DNA from 2 places in the Micromonospora sp. BQ32 genome. Region 1 is predicted to be linked to the other one. Evidence: riboswitches for the same ligand, from Rfam matches in the RefSeq annotation. Region 1 holds a riboswitch; the other holds the start of a gene.
The links. Region 1 has a riboswitch for cyclic di-AMP ahead of AC5L30_RS29620 (C40 family peptidase). Riboswitches for the same ligand answer to the same signal wherever they lie in the genome.
Positions count from the first base shown of each region.

Region 2: it holds a riboswitch for cyclic di-AMP, as region 1 does, so the genes downstream of both, AC5L30_RS07890 (C39 family peptidase) here and AC5L30_RS29620 (C40 family peptidase) in region 1, are expected to answer to the same signal.

Region 1 is NZ_JCADBI010000022.1:3,078-8,846, forward strand. Features, by position in the region: gene AC5L30_RS29610 (pyridoxamine 5'-phosphate oxidase family protein) at 140-700, opposite strand; gene dcd (dCTP deaminase) at 800-1,378, shown strand; gene AC5L30_RS29620 (C40 family peptidase) at 1,438-2,478, opposite strand; cyclic di-AMP (ydaO/yuaA leader) riboswitch at 2,492-2,627, opposite strand; gene AC5L30_RS29625 (N-acetylmuramoyl-L-alanine amidase) at 2,863-4,845, shown strand; gene AC5L30_RS29630 (C40 family peptidase) at 4,901-5,769, opposite strand, start outside.
Region 2 is NZ_JCADBI010000003.1:188,933-197,371, reverse strand. Features, by position in the region: gene AC5L30_RS07900 (CDP-glycerol glycerophosphotransferase family protein) at 1-758, shown strand, start outside; gene AC5L30_RS07895 (alpha/beta hydrolase) at 763-1,509, opposite strand; gene AC5L30_RS07890 (C39 family peptidase) at 1,644-2,492, opposite strand; cyclic di-AMP (ydaO/yuaA leader) riboswitch at 2,724-2,865, opposite strand; gene AC5L30_RS07885 (hypothetical protein) at 3,151-3,921, opposite strand; gene AC5L30_RS07880 (hypothetical protein) at 4,050-4,472, opposite strand; gene AC5L30_RS07875 (acyltransferase family protein) at 4,564-5,817, opposite strand; gene AC5L30_RS07870 (glycosyltransferase family 2 protein) at 6,115-7,278, shown strand; gene pseI (pseudaminic acid synthase) at 7,412-8,439, shown strand, end outside.

The DNA of each region.
Region 1 (5,769 bases):
TCTGGAAGTCGGGGCATCCGGAGCACTGGGACACCGCGATTTCATTGAAGTCGAGTTGATCATGCGGGTGCCGGCCGGCACGTACGGCCGGTGCCGGCTCCGTTGGAAGGAGCCGGCACCGATGATCTTCCGGTCGTGGTCAGGCGGCGGCCGTGCACTGGACGTCACGGCTGAGGCGGGTCGGGCGGGTCTGCGGGACGGTCAGTGGGGCGGCCACCGCCGCCGGGGCGTTTGGGTCGAGCCAGACCCGAACGGCCGGCCGACCCGGCGCGAGGCCCGGAATGCCCGCGACGTGCTGCTCACGGCGGGTGAGCATCGCCACGTCGACGGTGAACTCGAAGAGCCGCCAGTCGACCAGGGGCTCGGCCCGGGCGCTCTGCGCCAAGAGCGCCACCCGGACCGGATCGGTCACCGGACGGGCACGCCCCGCCACGTACGCCTCGTCGTCGCTCTCCTCCGCCGGGAACGAGTGCAGCGCGTAACGGCCGTCCCGTTCGAGGTCGCGGCGCTTGGGCGAGTCGATGATGAAGCAGAACAGCCCCTCAGCGGTGATGACCGGGGAGACCGGATGGACGCGGGGCCCGCCGTCGGCACGGATCGTGGCCAGATAGCCGAAGCCCGGCCCGTACTGCTGAAGGAGAACGCGGATCCCGTCGGCGAGTCGGGGCTCGTCGGCGGCGAATTCGGACCAGGAAGCCATGCGGGCATTCTATCGAACAAATGTACGAGCAGCGACCTCGACGCGCTGGTCACCGGCACCGAATCCGGGCACTTTTGGCAACGCGGCTATGGTGGTCCGATGCTGCTCTCCGACCGCGACCTGGTCTCCGAGATCAAGGCCGGCACGCTGGGCCTGGAGCCGTTCGAGCCCACCCTGGTCCAACCGTCCAGCATCGACGTCCGACTCGACCGGCTGTTCCGGGTCTTCAACAACCACCTCTACACCCACATCGATCCCGCCATGCAGCAGGACGACCTGACCTCGGTGGTCGAGGTGCCCGACGGCGAGCCGTTCGTGCTGCACCCGGGGGAGTTCGTGCTCGCCTCGACGCTGGAGGTCATCTCGCTGGGTGACCAGCTCGCCGGCCGACTGGAGGGCAAGAGCTCCCTGGGCCGGCTCGGGCTGCTCACCCACTCCACCGCCGGTTTCATCGATCCGGGCTTCTCCGGTCACGTGACGCTGGAACTCTCGAACGTGGCGAACCTGCCGATCACCCTGTGGCCGGGCATGAAGATCGGGCAGCTCTGCATCTTCCGACTCTCCTCGCCGGCCGAGCACCCGTACGGCTCGGTGGTCTACGGCTCGCGCTACCAGGGCCAGCGGGGGCCGACGCCCAGCCGCGCCTGGCAGCACTGGCGCACCTGGCCGACCCGCTAGAACCAGGACGACGAGGGCCCGCCGCGACGGATCGCGACGGGCCCTCCGAACATCCAGAGTCAGCCTGGGCGGCCGTAACTGTGGATCGGGCCGTCGTCGACCTTCTTCATCTTGACCGGTTGACCGGCCTGCGAGGCGTGCACCACCCAACCGTCGCCGACGTACATGCCGACGTGGTGGATGTCGCTGTAGTAGAAGACCAGGTCGCCGGGGCGCAGGTCGCCCCTGCTGACGTCCTTGGTGACGCGGCTCTGCGCGGCGGCGTTGTGCGGCAGCGACACGCCGGCCTTCGCCCAGGCGGCCAGCATCAGCCCGGAGCAGTCGTACGAGTTCGGACCCTCGGCACCCCAGACGTAGGGCTTGCCGATCTGCGCGCAGGCGAACTTGACCGCGGTGCCCGCGGCGCCGCCGGGGTAGCTACCCGGGCAGGGCGCCGGGCGCAGCGGACCGCCGCCGCCGTTGCCGTACACCTTGAGGCGCAGCTTCTGCAGGCGGTCGATCTCTTCGTTGATCTGCTTCTTCTTCGCCGCCAACTGAGCCTCGGTGCGGGTCAGCTGGGCCACCATCTCGTCCAGCGGCGCCTTCTGCGCGGCCAACTGGTCGCGCAGGTCGGCCACCTGGCGTACGTCCTTCTGCTGGTTGTGTGCGAAGCGGTCGAGCATTTCGAGCTGGCCGACCACCTCGCTGGGCGACCGGCTGCCCAGCACCGCGTTGACGGTCGAGACGTTCTCACCCTTGTAGGCGCGTACGGCCAGGGCGCTGACCTTGTCCATCGCGGCGTCGACCTGGCGCTCCAGCGGGGTGATCCGGGCGGCCAGCGCGTCGGCCTGCTTGCGCTTCGCGGCGAGGTCGGTGCGGGTGGCGTTGTGCCGTTCGATGATCGGTTCGAGCTTGTTCCAGTCGGCGTCGATCTGGCGCTCGATCTCGGCGACGGACGGGTCGGCGTGGGCCGCCGTGGCACTGCCGGTCAGGACGACGGCGATGCCGGCCAGCGCGGCGAGTGCGGTGGTGAAGCGGGACCAGCGTGGGCGCGGCACGATCGACGCCGGGCCGGCTGATGCCGGCCGCTCGGACGACGGCCGCGGGGCATGGAGTGCCACCGGGGTTCCGTACTCCTTCTTCCTGACCGCCTACCGGGTTAGCTGACGGGTTCGGGCGGGAAGTCGGCGCCCTACCGCAGTGGCTGCGGATTCACCCCGAGGGACCTGGGTCCCCGGTTCGCTCGGAAACGACTCGGCGGTGTCGGTCCGTTACCGCCCGGGCTGGGCGGAGCTGCTGTCGGGCCGACGAATGACCAGAGTAGAGACGCTCGTTACCGATCCGCAACCCGTGCGGCCGTGACACTCCGTACCGATTGGACGAGACGACCGACCGTGTGTGAAGAATTCTTTCCGCTGACGTAGATAGATGGAAAGGTATTGACCTGACCTCCCGGGCGGCGCGATGGTGACCTGACCTCACTCCGCGAGAATCTAGGGGGTTCGATGCACCATCCAACCCTGTCGGCCGGCTGGCGTGCCCTGCTCGCCGCCACCGTGGTCGCCGCCGCGACCACGGTGCCACTCTCCGCCGGCCCGGCCGCCGCCGCGCCCACGACCGACCGCCAGCAGCAGTACGCCGCCGCGGCCACCGAGTACGGGGTGCCGACCGTCGTGCTGCTCGGCGTCTCCTACCTGGAGTCGCGCTGGGACACCAACGCCGGCACACCGAGCACCAGTGGCGGCTACGGCCCGATGCACCTGACCGACGCGCGGCACGTGGCCGCCCTACCCGGGGGTGGTCACCACGACGCCGGCGCCGAGGACCCCCGCGGCGACGATTCCCGTCCCGCCCGGGTGCCCGCACCCCGGTCGGTCGAGGCCCCCGCGCCGTCCACCGCCGCGTTGCAGACCGTGGACGCCGCCGCCGCGCTGACCGGCACCACTCCCGAGGCACTGCGCACCGACACGGGCCTCAACATCCGGGGTGGGGCCGCGCTGCTCAGCGCGTACCAACGGGACCTGGGTGCGCCGGTCGGCGCCGGCACCGACCCGGCCGCCTGGTACGGCGCGGTGGCCCGCTACTCCGGCGCGGACAGCGCCGACGCCGCCGCGGCCTTCGCCGACGAGGTCTTCACCACCATCGTCGCAGGCCAGTCCCGGGTGACCGACGACGGCCAGCGGGTCACCCTGCCGGCCCGTGCGGTGCGCCCCGAGCGTTCCTGGTTGGACAGGCTGGGCCTGCGCCGGCTGGCCCGCCCGGACGGGGTGGAGTGCCCCCGCACCATCTCCTGCGAGTGGATCCCGGCACCCTACGAGGCGTTCGGCGACGGGGACTACGGCAACCACGACCTGTCCGACCGGCCCGCACGGCAGAAGATCGAGTACATCGTCATCCACGACACCGAGGCGAGTTGGGCGACCACGCTGCAACTCGTCCAGGATCCGACCTACGTGAGCTGGCACTACTCGCTGCGCTCGGTCGACGGGCACATCGCCCAGCATGTGAGGACCAAGGACGTCGGCTGGCACGCCGGCAACTGGTACGTCAACGCGAAGTCGATCGGGCTGGAACACGAGGGCTTCGCGGCGCAGGGCACCTGGTACACCGAGGCGATGTACCGGACCTCGGCGAAGCTGGTCCGGCATCTGGCGCTGCGGCTCGGCATCCCACTGGACCGTCAGCACATCATCGGCCACGACAACGTGCCCGGCACCGTCGCCTCGACCGTGCGGGGGATGCACTGGGATCCGGGCCCGTACTGGGACTGGACGCACTACTTCGACCTGCTGCACGCCCCTCGACTGGACACCGGCACCCCGGCCACCGGGCTGGTCCGGATCGACCCGGACTACGCCACCAACCAGCCGGCGTTCATCGGCTGCGTCACCGCGGGCGTGCCGTGCGCGCCGCGCGGCTCCTCGGCGGTGGTGCTGCGCAGCGCGCCGTCCGCGGACGCGCCGCTGGTCAACGACATCGCGCTCCGCCCAGACGGCACCCCGAACACGATGGCCGTGTCGGACCACGGGGCCCGGGCATCCGCCGGGCAGACGTACGCGCTGGCCGGGCGGCAGGGTGACTGGACGGCGATCTGGTACCTCGGACAGCGGGCCTGGTTCCACAACCCGGCGTCCGCGCCGACCGCCAGTTGGACCGTCGGCGTGGTGGCCACCCCGAAGCCCGGCCGGGCCACCGTTCCGGTCTACGGACGGGCGTACCCGGAGCAGTCGGCGTACCCGGACGGGGTGCCATACCAGGCGATCTCGCCGCTTCAGTACACCTTGGCCGCCGGGCAGCGGTACGCCGTCGGCGCGGTGCTGGCCGGTGAGTACTACCGGGCCAGCACGTTCGACGGCTCCTCGCCCGGTGACTGGACGGTGATTCGCGGCAAGAACCGGTACGCGCAGATCCAGTTCGGCCACCGGATCATGTACGTCGACCTCGCCGACGTGCAGCTGTTGCCGTCCCCGTCGGGCGCTCCCCGCTGAGAACCACGACGGCCCCCGGTCGGTGACCGGGGGCCGTCGTGTCGCGCCAGGTGGATCAGCCGGGTCTACGGAACCCGGCGACGGGCATGTTGTTGATGCTGGCCACCTGCACCGGTTTGCCGGCACGTGGCGCGTGCACCATCTGGTTGTTGCCCAGATACAGCCCGACATGACTCAGGCCGGAGAAGAAGAAGACCAGGTCACCGGGGCGGGCGTCGCCTCGCGAGATGGCCTTGCCCTCGTTCCACTGGTCACCGGTGTGGTGGGTGAGGTAGATCCCGGCCGCCTTGTAGGCGTACTGGGTCAGCCCCGAGCAGTCGAACGAGTTCGGCCCGGTGGCGCCCCAGACGTACGGCTTGCCGACCTTGCCGCAGGCGGTCTTGATCGCGGTGCGGGCCGCCGCGCTGACCACTCCGTTGATGGTCGGGCAGGCCGCGGTCACCACCGTGGTCTTGGGCATCGACGCCTCGAGCTTCTTGATCTCGCCGTCGATCTGCTTCTTCTTGGCCGCCAGCTCGTTCTGCTGCCGGGTCTGGGTGACGATCAGCGCGTCCAGCTTCTGCTTCTCGCCGTCGTACTTGGCCCGCACGGCCAGCACACCCTCGACCTCCTTGCGCTCCTGCGAGGCGAGCCGGTCGAGGATGGTGAGCTGCTCGGTGAGCGTGTCCGGCTTGGCGCTGACCAGCAGCGCGCCGATGTCGTGCGACGGGCCGGAGATGTAGTAGCGGGAGGCGAGGTCGCCGACCCGGTTGAGCGCCAGTTCGCTCTGCAGCGCCAGCGGCTCGATCTTCTTCTGCAGGTTCGCCGACTTCTGCCGGTTGACCTTCAGCTGCGCCCGGACCTTGTTGTACTGCTCGATGGTGGGCTCCAACTGCTCCCACTTCTTGTCGATCTGCGCCTCGATCTCGTCGACCGTGGGCGCGG
Region 2 (8,439 bases), on a different contig from region 1:
TCGACCGGATCTTCGTGGCCGGGCAGGCGGCGATCGACCGGTACGCCCGCGCCGGGGTGCAGATCCCGGCGGAGAAGTTCGTGGTGGTGGGTCGCCCACAGGTCGAGTCGATCGAGGTACGCCCGGAGCCCACACGCGGGCTGGCGCACCCGACGGTGCTGTACACCCCGACCTGGACCGGGCACCACGCCGACGCCGACTACTGCTCGCTGCCGGTGGCCGAAGGGCTGCTGCGCCGGCTGTTGGAGCGCGGCGCGACGGTGATTCTGCGGGCCCACCCGTACACCGCGCAGAACCCGGCCTCGGCCCGCCAGCTGGGCCGCCTGACCGAGCTGCTCGTCGCCGACCGGGCCCGCACCGGCCGCCAGCACGTCGTCGGCGCGGCGGCTCGGGAACTGAGCCTGACCGAGTGCGTCAACTCCGCCGACGCGCTGGTCTCCGACGTTTCCGGAGTGATCTCGGACTTCCTCTACTCCGGCAAGCCGTACGCGGTCACCGACATGGGCGACGAGGGCGACCGGTTCGTGGAGCGGTTCCCGTTGGCCGGGTCGGGTTACGTGCTGCGCGGGGACATGTCCAACGTGGACGAGGTGCTGACCGCACTGTTGGACACCGACCCGCTGGCCGAGGCCCGCTGGGCCACCCGCCGCCGCTACCTGGGTGACTTCCCGGCCGAGTCGTACGCCGAGGCGTTCCTGACCGCCGCCCGCCGGGAGCTGACGCCCGCGGAGAAACTGACCGCGTCCGCACCGGCGTAGCCGCTCAGCGGTACGGGTCCAGCAACGCCAGCACCGCCGCCGGGTCCTCCACGTGCGCGTTGTGCCCGAGACCGGGCAGCGTGGCGACCGGTACGCCGTACTCCTTGAGCTGTTCGTCGGTGACCATCGGGTCGTTCTCCCCACGCGCCAGCACCACCGGCACGTCGGTCGCCGCCAGCAGCGCGGCCAGGTCGGGCTCGCCGACGGCGAAGGCGGTCGGGTCCATGGCGAGGCGCCACCGGCCGTCGACCTGGCGCAGCCCGGCGTCCACCACCGGGTGGTCCGGTGAGACCAGGCCGGCCAGCCCGGAGACCCGCAGGTAGCGGCGAGCCGCCTCGGTGCGGCTGGCGAACCAGCTCACCGGGCGGGCGGCGACCTCGGCGGCGCGGGTCAGCTCAGCGGGTGACCAGACCGCCTTGATGCCCAGCCCGACCACCGCGTCCACCGGCGTTCCGGCGTCGCGGGCGGCCAGCGCCAGGCCGACCACGCCACCCAGCGAGTGCCCGAGCACGACCAGCCGGTCGTCGGGGGCGAGGGCCTGCGCGATCTGCTGGGCGAAGCCCACAAAGGAGTACGACGGCAGCGGCGGCGCCCAGCCGTGGCCGGCGAGGTCCGGTGCCAGCCACCGCCCGGGCCAGTGCTGCTCAAGGTACGGCGCCCAGGGCAACCACACGTCCCCGGTCGCCCCCATGCCGTGCAGCAGCAGCAGGACCGGCCTGCGACCGGCGTGACCACCCGATTTCTCCACCACGGCCGCAGTCTCCCACGGTTCACGGCCCGGTACGAGAGTCGTCGATGACAGCCCACCGGCGAACCGCGCGGAGAAACGCCGCGGGCGCCGGCCCCTTGTGGGAGACGGCGCCCGCGGCGGTCAGCGTGCCCGGGTCAGGCGGAGTAGCCCCGGCTGGCGATCCAGTTGGCCAGGTCGATGGTGGTGATCCAGTACGACGAGTCGGCCGGGTTCGCCGAGTCGGCGATCCGCACGGTGCGACCGTTGTCCTTGTAGCCCACGACGGCGATGTAGTGCCCGCCGCCGTAGGAGTGCCAGCCGCCGTCGGTGTCGGTGGCGTCCCCGACGACGTTGGCCACCACGCCCCGGCCGTCGGTGATGGCCTTCACCACGTCGGCCTGGAGCCGGTCCATCTGCGCCGGGCTGGGTGCGCCGAGGAACATCCGGGTCCGGTACGGGGAGCCCTTCACCTCGGCGTTGAGGACCCGGGTGGTGTCCTCGGCCGAGTTGGTGCCCATCTCGGTGGTGCCCAGCTCGGCGCCGAGCTCATCCTGGGTGCGGTCGATGCCGGCGGCGCTGAGCGCGTTGCGGGTGGCCGCCGGGCCGCAGTTGTAGTAAGTGTTCTGCGCCTCGTAGTCGTAGTCGAGGATCTTGGTCGCGGGCGGCTTCGGCCGCTCCGGCTTCCGGGTCAGGTCCGGGTTGCTGCTGGCCTTGGCGGCGGGTGACGCGGCACTGGTGGCCGGGGCGGCCGTGGTCGGCGCGGCGCTGGCAAGGGGGGACGCGTCCCGAACCTCGCCGCGGGAGGCGGCGACGTCGCTGCGCAGCTCGGCGACCGTGGTCGCGGTGCGCTGACCGGCCGGCGCGTCATCGGCCGTGGTGAGCAGGGCGCCGGTGGTGGTGGCGATCGCCAGGGCCGCGGCGGAGGCGGCGACAATCTGGTACGGGCGCTCGGTGGCGAGGCGGCGGAGCTGGCGCTTCAGGGTGTGCTTCACGGGGTCCTCCACGGATCGGGGGAGAGCGGCACACCGGGGCCGGACCGGTATCCGGGCAGGCGCCAGCGCGCGGACGGTGGTCCGCGGATGGTGAACCGCTCAGGGGAACGCCCGGCGCGGCCGGGCGGGGAAGGCGATGACCCGGGGGTCAGCTCACCGTCACGCGACGAATGAGCGGGTGCACCGCCGCGCCGTGGAGGCGAGGGAACAACCGAGGGGTGGAAAGGTGCTGCACGAGGATGTGACTCCTTCCGACACCGCCTACCGGGTTAGCTGACGGATTCGGGCGGGAAGATCGCCCTACCGCGGGCCGTGGCTCGCGGATTCACCCCGGACTTACTGGTGGGTCCCCGGTTCGTTGATCACGATTAAGCGGGTCGGTGCGGCGTCGCGTCTTGCGATCGGTTACCGCACCGGACGGGACGACAGTACTGGTCACTCCGCACCCCTGCCAAGCCAGGTTCACCTGCGTAAACCTCAATCGTGGCAACAATTTCTGCGCGTATTGCCGATGATGTGACTCGATGGGACAACCGGTTACGGCGACGTCTGCGGGCGACAACCGGACAGGCCGCAAAGAACGCGGCCATAATCGCGGGAACAATGCCGCCGATCGCGCCGGCCGTCCGATTCCGCAATTGGGTGACCGGCCTCACATCACGGATCGGGCTCAACTCACCCGGGCCGGGCGCCACCGTGCCACGGCGGCGGGACGCAACGCCCTGACCACCGTCCGGCGGGCGGGCACCGGGGCCGGGCGCAGCCGGGCCGCCGCCGCATACGCCTCCTCGGCGAGGGTACGAGCCGACTCGGCGGCCAACTCCGCGTCGCGCCAGGCGGCCCGCTCACGGCCGGCGGCCACCTGGTAGTCGGCCAGCCGCGCATCCCGGATCACCCGGCTGATCAGCACCTCCTGCTCGACCGGGTGCCGCCGGGGATCCCAGCCGCGCCGGTGCCCGAACACGTCGCCGAGCTGCGTCATGGTCAGGTCGCCCCGCCAGTACGCCGCCATCGCCGCGCGGTGCAGATAGCGTTCCCGGGCGGCGTACTCGGCGGGGGTGTGCGGGGTCTGCGGGGTGGGCAGCGCCCCGGCGCCCGCGAAGCGACGCGCGGCGGTGTCCGCCTCGTCGTACCCCGTCCAGGCCCGCTCCAGCTGCTCCTGAGCGGTCAGCCAGGCGGCGCGTCGCCGCCGGGCGGTGGTGGCCGCGCCGGCCGCGGCGACGGCCACCTCCTCGGCGTAACGGCGCATGTCGACAACCTCGGCGGCGGCCAGCTCCCGAGCGGTGGGCACGGTCGGAAGCGGCTCGTCCGTGGGCCGGTCCCGTTCGGGACGGGCGGCCAGCACGGTGAGGAGGCCCAGGGTCAGCAGGAACAGCGTCGACCAGATGGCGGCGGCCTGCGGCACCTCGGTCACGAACTGGTAGAAGACGACGGTCTCCATGGTCGGCACCTCGGGGAGAGAGCAGTGCGATGGGAGCCGCGCCGGCGGGCCACGGTGGGCCAGGGGCCGGCGGGGTGGGAAGCGGTGGGTCGACGGGGCGCGGCGATGGGACGGGTCGTCCCGGTGGCTCAGCGCCCGGGTGGAGCCCGGGAAGCCCGACTGCTCGAACCCTCGACGAGGGGCAGCCGGTCAGACTCGGCCGCGCGGACCGGCAGCGCGCCGGTCGCGGTGGTGCCCTGATCGCCGGGGAGCGTCACCGGCGTGTCGACCGACCATGCCGGTACCGACTCCTCGGTGGCCTCCGGCGGTATCGCCGAGGCCGGGCGGGTCGCACTGAGCGCCCCGGCGTGCCGGCAGGAGGCCGCCAGCGACCCGGCGGCGACCGAGGCCGGCACCGCGCTCGGCGGTGACACCGGGCCGGCCGTTGACCCGGCGGCCGTGGCCGGGCCTGCGCCGAGCGCCAGGGCCGCGACGACGGCGAGGCTGGTCAGCACCCGCGTCGCCCAGCGCGCCACCCACCACAGCGGACAGGTGAACGCGACCGGAAGCACGTCCCCACGCTACCGTCGTGCCGACCCGGGCGCACCGACCACGGGCGTGTCGGATCACGCCGCGCCGACCCGTTGACCAGGGTGGACACTGTCAGCGCAGGTCGACGTACGTTGATCGACCGCCGGCCTGACCGACCTCGTCGGCAGCCCCGCCGACGTCGCCGCGGCCGTTGCTCGCGGGGTCTGGCGCGTCGTCGTCACCGGCGACCCGCGTGCCGGCCGCGCGTTGCCGAGGGACGGGCGCCGGACGGGCCGGAGGACGGCGCGGCGCGAGGCGGCGCATCATCGGGGTCTCGACGAAGCGGTGCAGCAGCCCGGCGAGGATCAGGTTCGCCACCAGGAAGCCGAGCACCACGGCCGGGCCACGCCATCCGGCGAAGCCGGTCCCCCAGGCTCCGCTCCAGCGCAGCACGCTCGTCATCACCAGCACGTGCACCAGGTAGAAGGCGAACGAGACCTCACCGAGCCAGACCAGCGGCCGGGACCGCCACGGCGAGCGCCGGCCCCGCACGTCCGCGTCCGCGGCGGCGGTGATCACCAACAGGTACGCGACCGCGAGCAGCATGGTCCACAGTTCGGCGCGGATCCACTGCGCGGCCGCCACCCAGGTGACCAGGAAGATGCCGCTGGCCACGGTCAGACCGGGACCGCGCCAGAGCCCTCGGCGCATCAACTCGGCCGCCACCGCGCCCAACCAGAACTCCAGGGACCGTACCGGCGGGAAGATCTGGGTGAACCACCACCGGCTCACCTCCGGCACCAACTCCTGCGCCGGCCAGAGCGCGAGGATCAGCAGCGGCAGCGCGACGATCAGCGCCCAGAGCAGCCTCGGTCGGGCCCGGCGCAGCAGCGGCAGCGCCAGCGGCAGACAGAGGTAGAAGAAGAACTCGCAGGAGAGCGACCAGCTGACGGTGTTGATGCTGTAGAACCAGCCCGGCCGGGGGTCCCACGCCTGGAGCAGCAGCAGGTTCTCCAACGCCGCCGCCGGTAGGACCGGGTCGGCGAACCACCAGGCGACCACCAACGTCGCCGCCCACAGCACCAGGTGGTTGGGGTAGATCTTGGCGATCCGGCGCCGCCAGAAGGTACGCCGGGAGTCGCCCGCGCGGGCTGACCAGACCAGCACGAAACCGCTGAGGATGAAGAAGAACTGCACCCCGGAGAGGCCCAGGGTGAACAGCGCGTCGATCACGGCCTTGTAGTCCGGCTCGGCGATGATCCGCATGGTGCCCGCGTGAAAGCCGAAGACCAGCAGGGCGGCGATCCAGCGCAGTCCGGTCAGCGAGGGCAGCCGGGGCGGGGCGGATGCCGGCCGGGCGGCCGACACCGCGGCGACGCTCGTCATGCCGGGATCCCGACGCCCCGCAGGGTCACCAGCACGGTCGTATCCTCCTCGGCGCGCGTCGGACGACGCGACGGCGACGCCCGCGACGGCCCGGCAGGGCCGCACCGAGGCACCCTACCGGGTCACTCCTGGGTGAACCGGACGAGTCCCACCCGCCCCACGAGCCGCGTTGCCCGGACTGGGGAACCGCCCACCGGCCGGCGTTAACCTTCCGCTGGGCGGGAGTTCAGAGATTCCACCATTGGCGGCAACGTCAGGTTCCGGGGCCGGCCACCCGGGTCGTCGAAGGTGGCGGACGTGGTCAATGAGCCGACGCACGCACCGCTGCTGAGCATCGTCGTGCCCGTGTACGGCGTCGAGGCGTACCTGTACCAGTGCCTCGAGTCGATCCGGGCCGACATCCCCGCGGCCGAGTCGGACGCGGTCGAGCTGATCGCCGTCGACGACGCCTCCCCGGATGGCTGCGGCGACATGCTCCGCTCGTACGCGGTCGGCCGCGCCGGCGTCCGCGTCGTGCACCTGAGCAGCAACGTGGGTCTGGGGCTGGCCCGCAACGCCGGGCTCGACGTGGCCACCGGCCGGTACGTCTGGTTCGTCGACAGCGACGACTGGTTACCGCCGGGCACCATCGCGGCGGTGCTGGACCGGCTGCGCCAGCACCAGCCCGACGTGCTGATGCTCGACCACCTGCGGGTGCACGACGACGGCCGGCGGGAGGTCGACGCGAGCAGCCCGCTGCTGCGCGGGATTTCCGGCGTCACCCGGCTGGCCGACCAGCCGCAGCTGCTGCGGGTGCAGCACACCGCCTGGAACAAGGTGGTCCGCCGGGACTTCATGGATCAGTTGGAGCTGCGGTTCTTCCCCGGCTGGTACGAGGACATCCCGTTCAGCCATCCCCTGCTGATCGGGGCCGAGAAGATCTCCGTGCTGGACCGGGTCTGCTACCTGTACCGCCAGGGCCGCCAGGGCGCCATCACCTCCACCCGCAGCGGCCGGCACTTCGACGCCTTCGCCCAGTACGAGCGGCTGATGGACTGGGTCGCCCGCAAGCACCCGGACGACCGGTTGCAGGCCGAGCTGTTCGAGCTGATGATCAGCCACTACCTGGTGGTGGTGGGCAACGACGGCCGGCTGCACCCACACCTGCGGCGCGACTTCTTCCACCGGGCCGCCGCGCACTACCGTCGGTACCTGCCCACCGGCGGTTACCCGTTGCCCCCGGGCGTGACCGGGCTCAAGCACCGCCTCATCGGGCGGGGTGACTGGTTGGCGTACTCGGCGCTGCGCCAGGCCCACCGGGTCGCTGGTCGTCTGCGTCGGCCCGGCCCGGCGGGCGGCGCCGACAGCGGTTCGCTCACCGCCGACGAGGACCCGGGCCGAGCGGCGGGCAGCGCGGAGACACCTGACGACGGGCTCGCGCCGGAGCGGCGCGACGCGCTGGCCGCTGGCCGGCTGCCGTGATCAACCCCTTCACCGAGCACGCCGGGAGCCGGGGCGGCTCCCGGCGCCCTGGTTTTCCAGGTCGTCCGCCCGCCGGGTGGACGACGACAGCACCACCGCACCCCGGTGCGGGCGTACCCGAGCAGAGGTCGGAATGACGGCGACAATCAAGATCGGACCACACGTGGTCGGTGCCGGGGAGCGACCGTTCGTGGTCGCCGAGATGTCCGGCAACCACAACGGCGATCTGAACCGGGCGCTGGCGATCGTCGACGCGGTGGCCGAGAGCGGGGCGCACGCGCTCAAGCTCCAGACGTACCGGCCGGACACCATCACCATCGACGTCGACACCCCGGCGTTCCGGATCTCCAGCGGGCACGAGCTGTGGGGTGGGGAGAACCTGTACCGCCTCTACGAGCGCGCGCACACCCCGTACGAGTGGCACGCCCCGATCTTCGCGCGGGCCCGTGAGCGTGGCCTGACCGTCTTCTCGTCGCCGTTCGACGCGACCGCCGTGGAGCTGCTGGAGTCGCTGGACGCGCCCGCGTACAAGATCGCTTCGTCGGAGCTGGTCGACCTGCCGCTGATCCGGCTGGTGGCCAGCACCGGCAAGCCGATGGTGATCTCCACCGGAATGGCGACGGTCGCCGAGATCGACGCCGCCGTACGGACCGCCCGGGCCGGTGGCGCGGCGGGCATCGTCCTGCTGGCCTGCACCGCGTCCTACCCGGCGCCGCCGGCCGACAGCAACCTGCGCCGGCTGCCGGTGCTGGCCGGTGCGTTCGACCTGCCGGTCGGGCTCTCCGACCACACGCCCGGCATCGGGGTGGCGGTCGCCTCGGTGGCGCTCGGCGCCTGCTTCATCGAGAAGCACGTCACGCTGGACCGGGCCGACGGCGGCGTGGACTCGGACTTCTCCCTGAACCCGGCCGAGCTCACCGCCCTGGTCGCCGAGTCCGGCCGGGCGTACGCGGCGCTGGGCGGCACCGCGATCGGCCCGACTCCCGCCGAGCGGGAGGGGCTGCGGTTCCGTCGGTCGCTCTTCGTGGTCGAGGACGTCCGGACCGGCGACCCGGTGACCGCGCAGAATGTCCGCTCGATCCGGCCGGCCGGCGGGCTGGCCCCGGTGGAGATCGACCGGGTACTGGGCCGCACCTTCGCCACCGACGTCCCCCGCGGCAC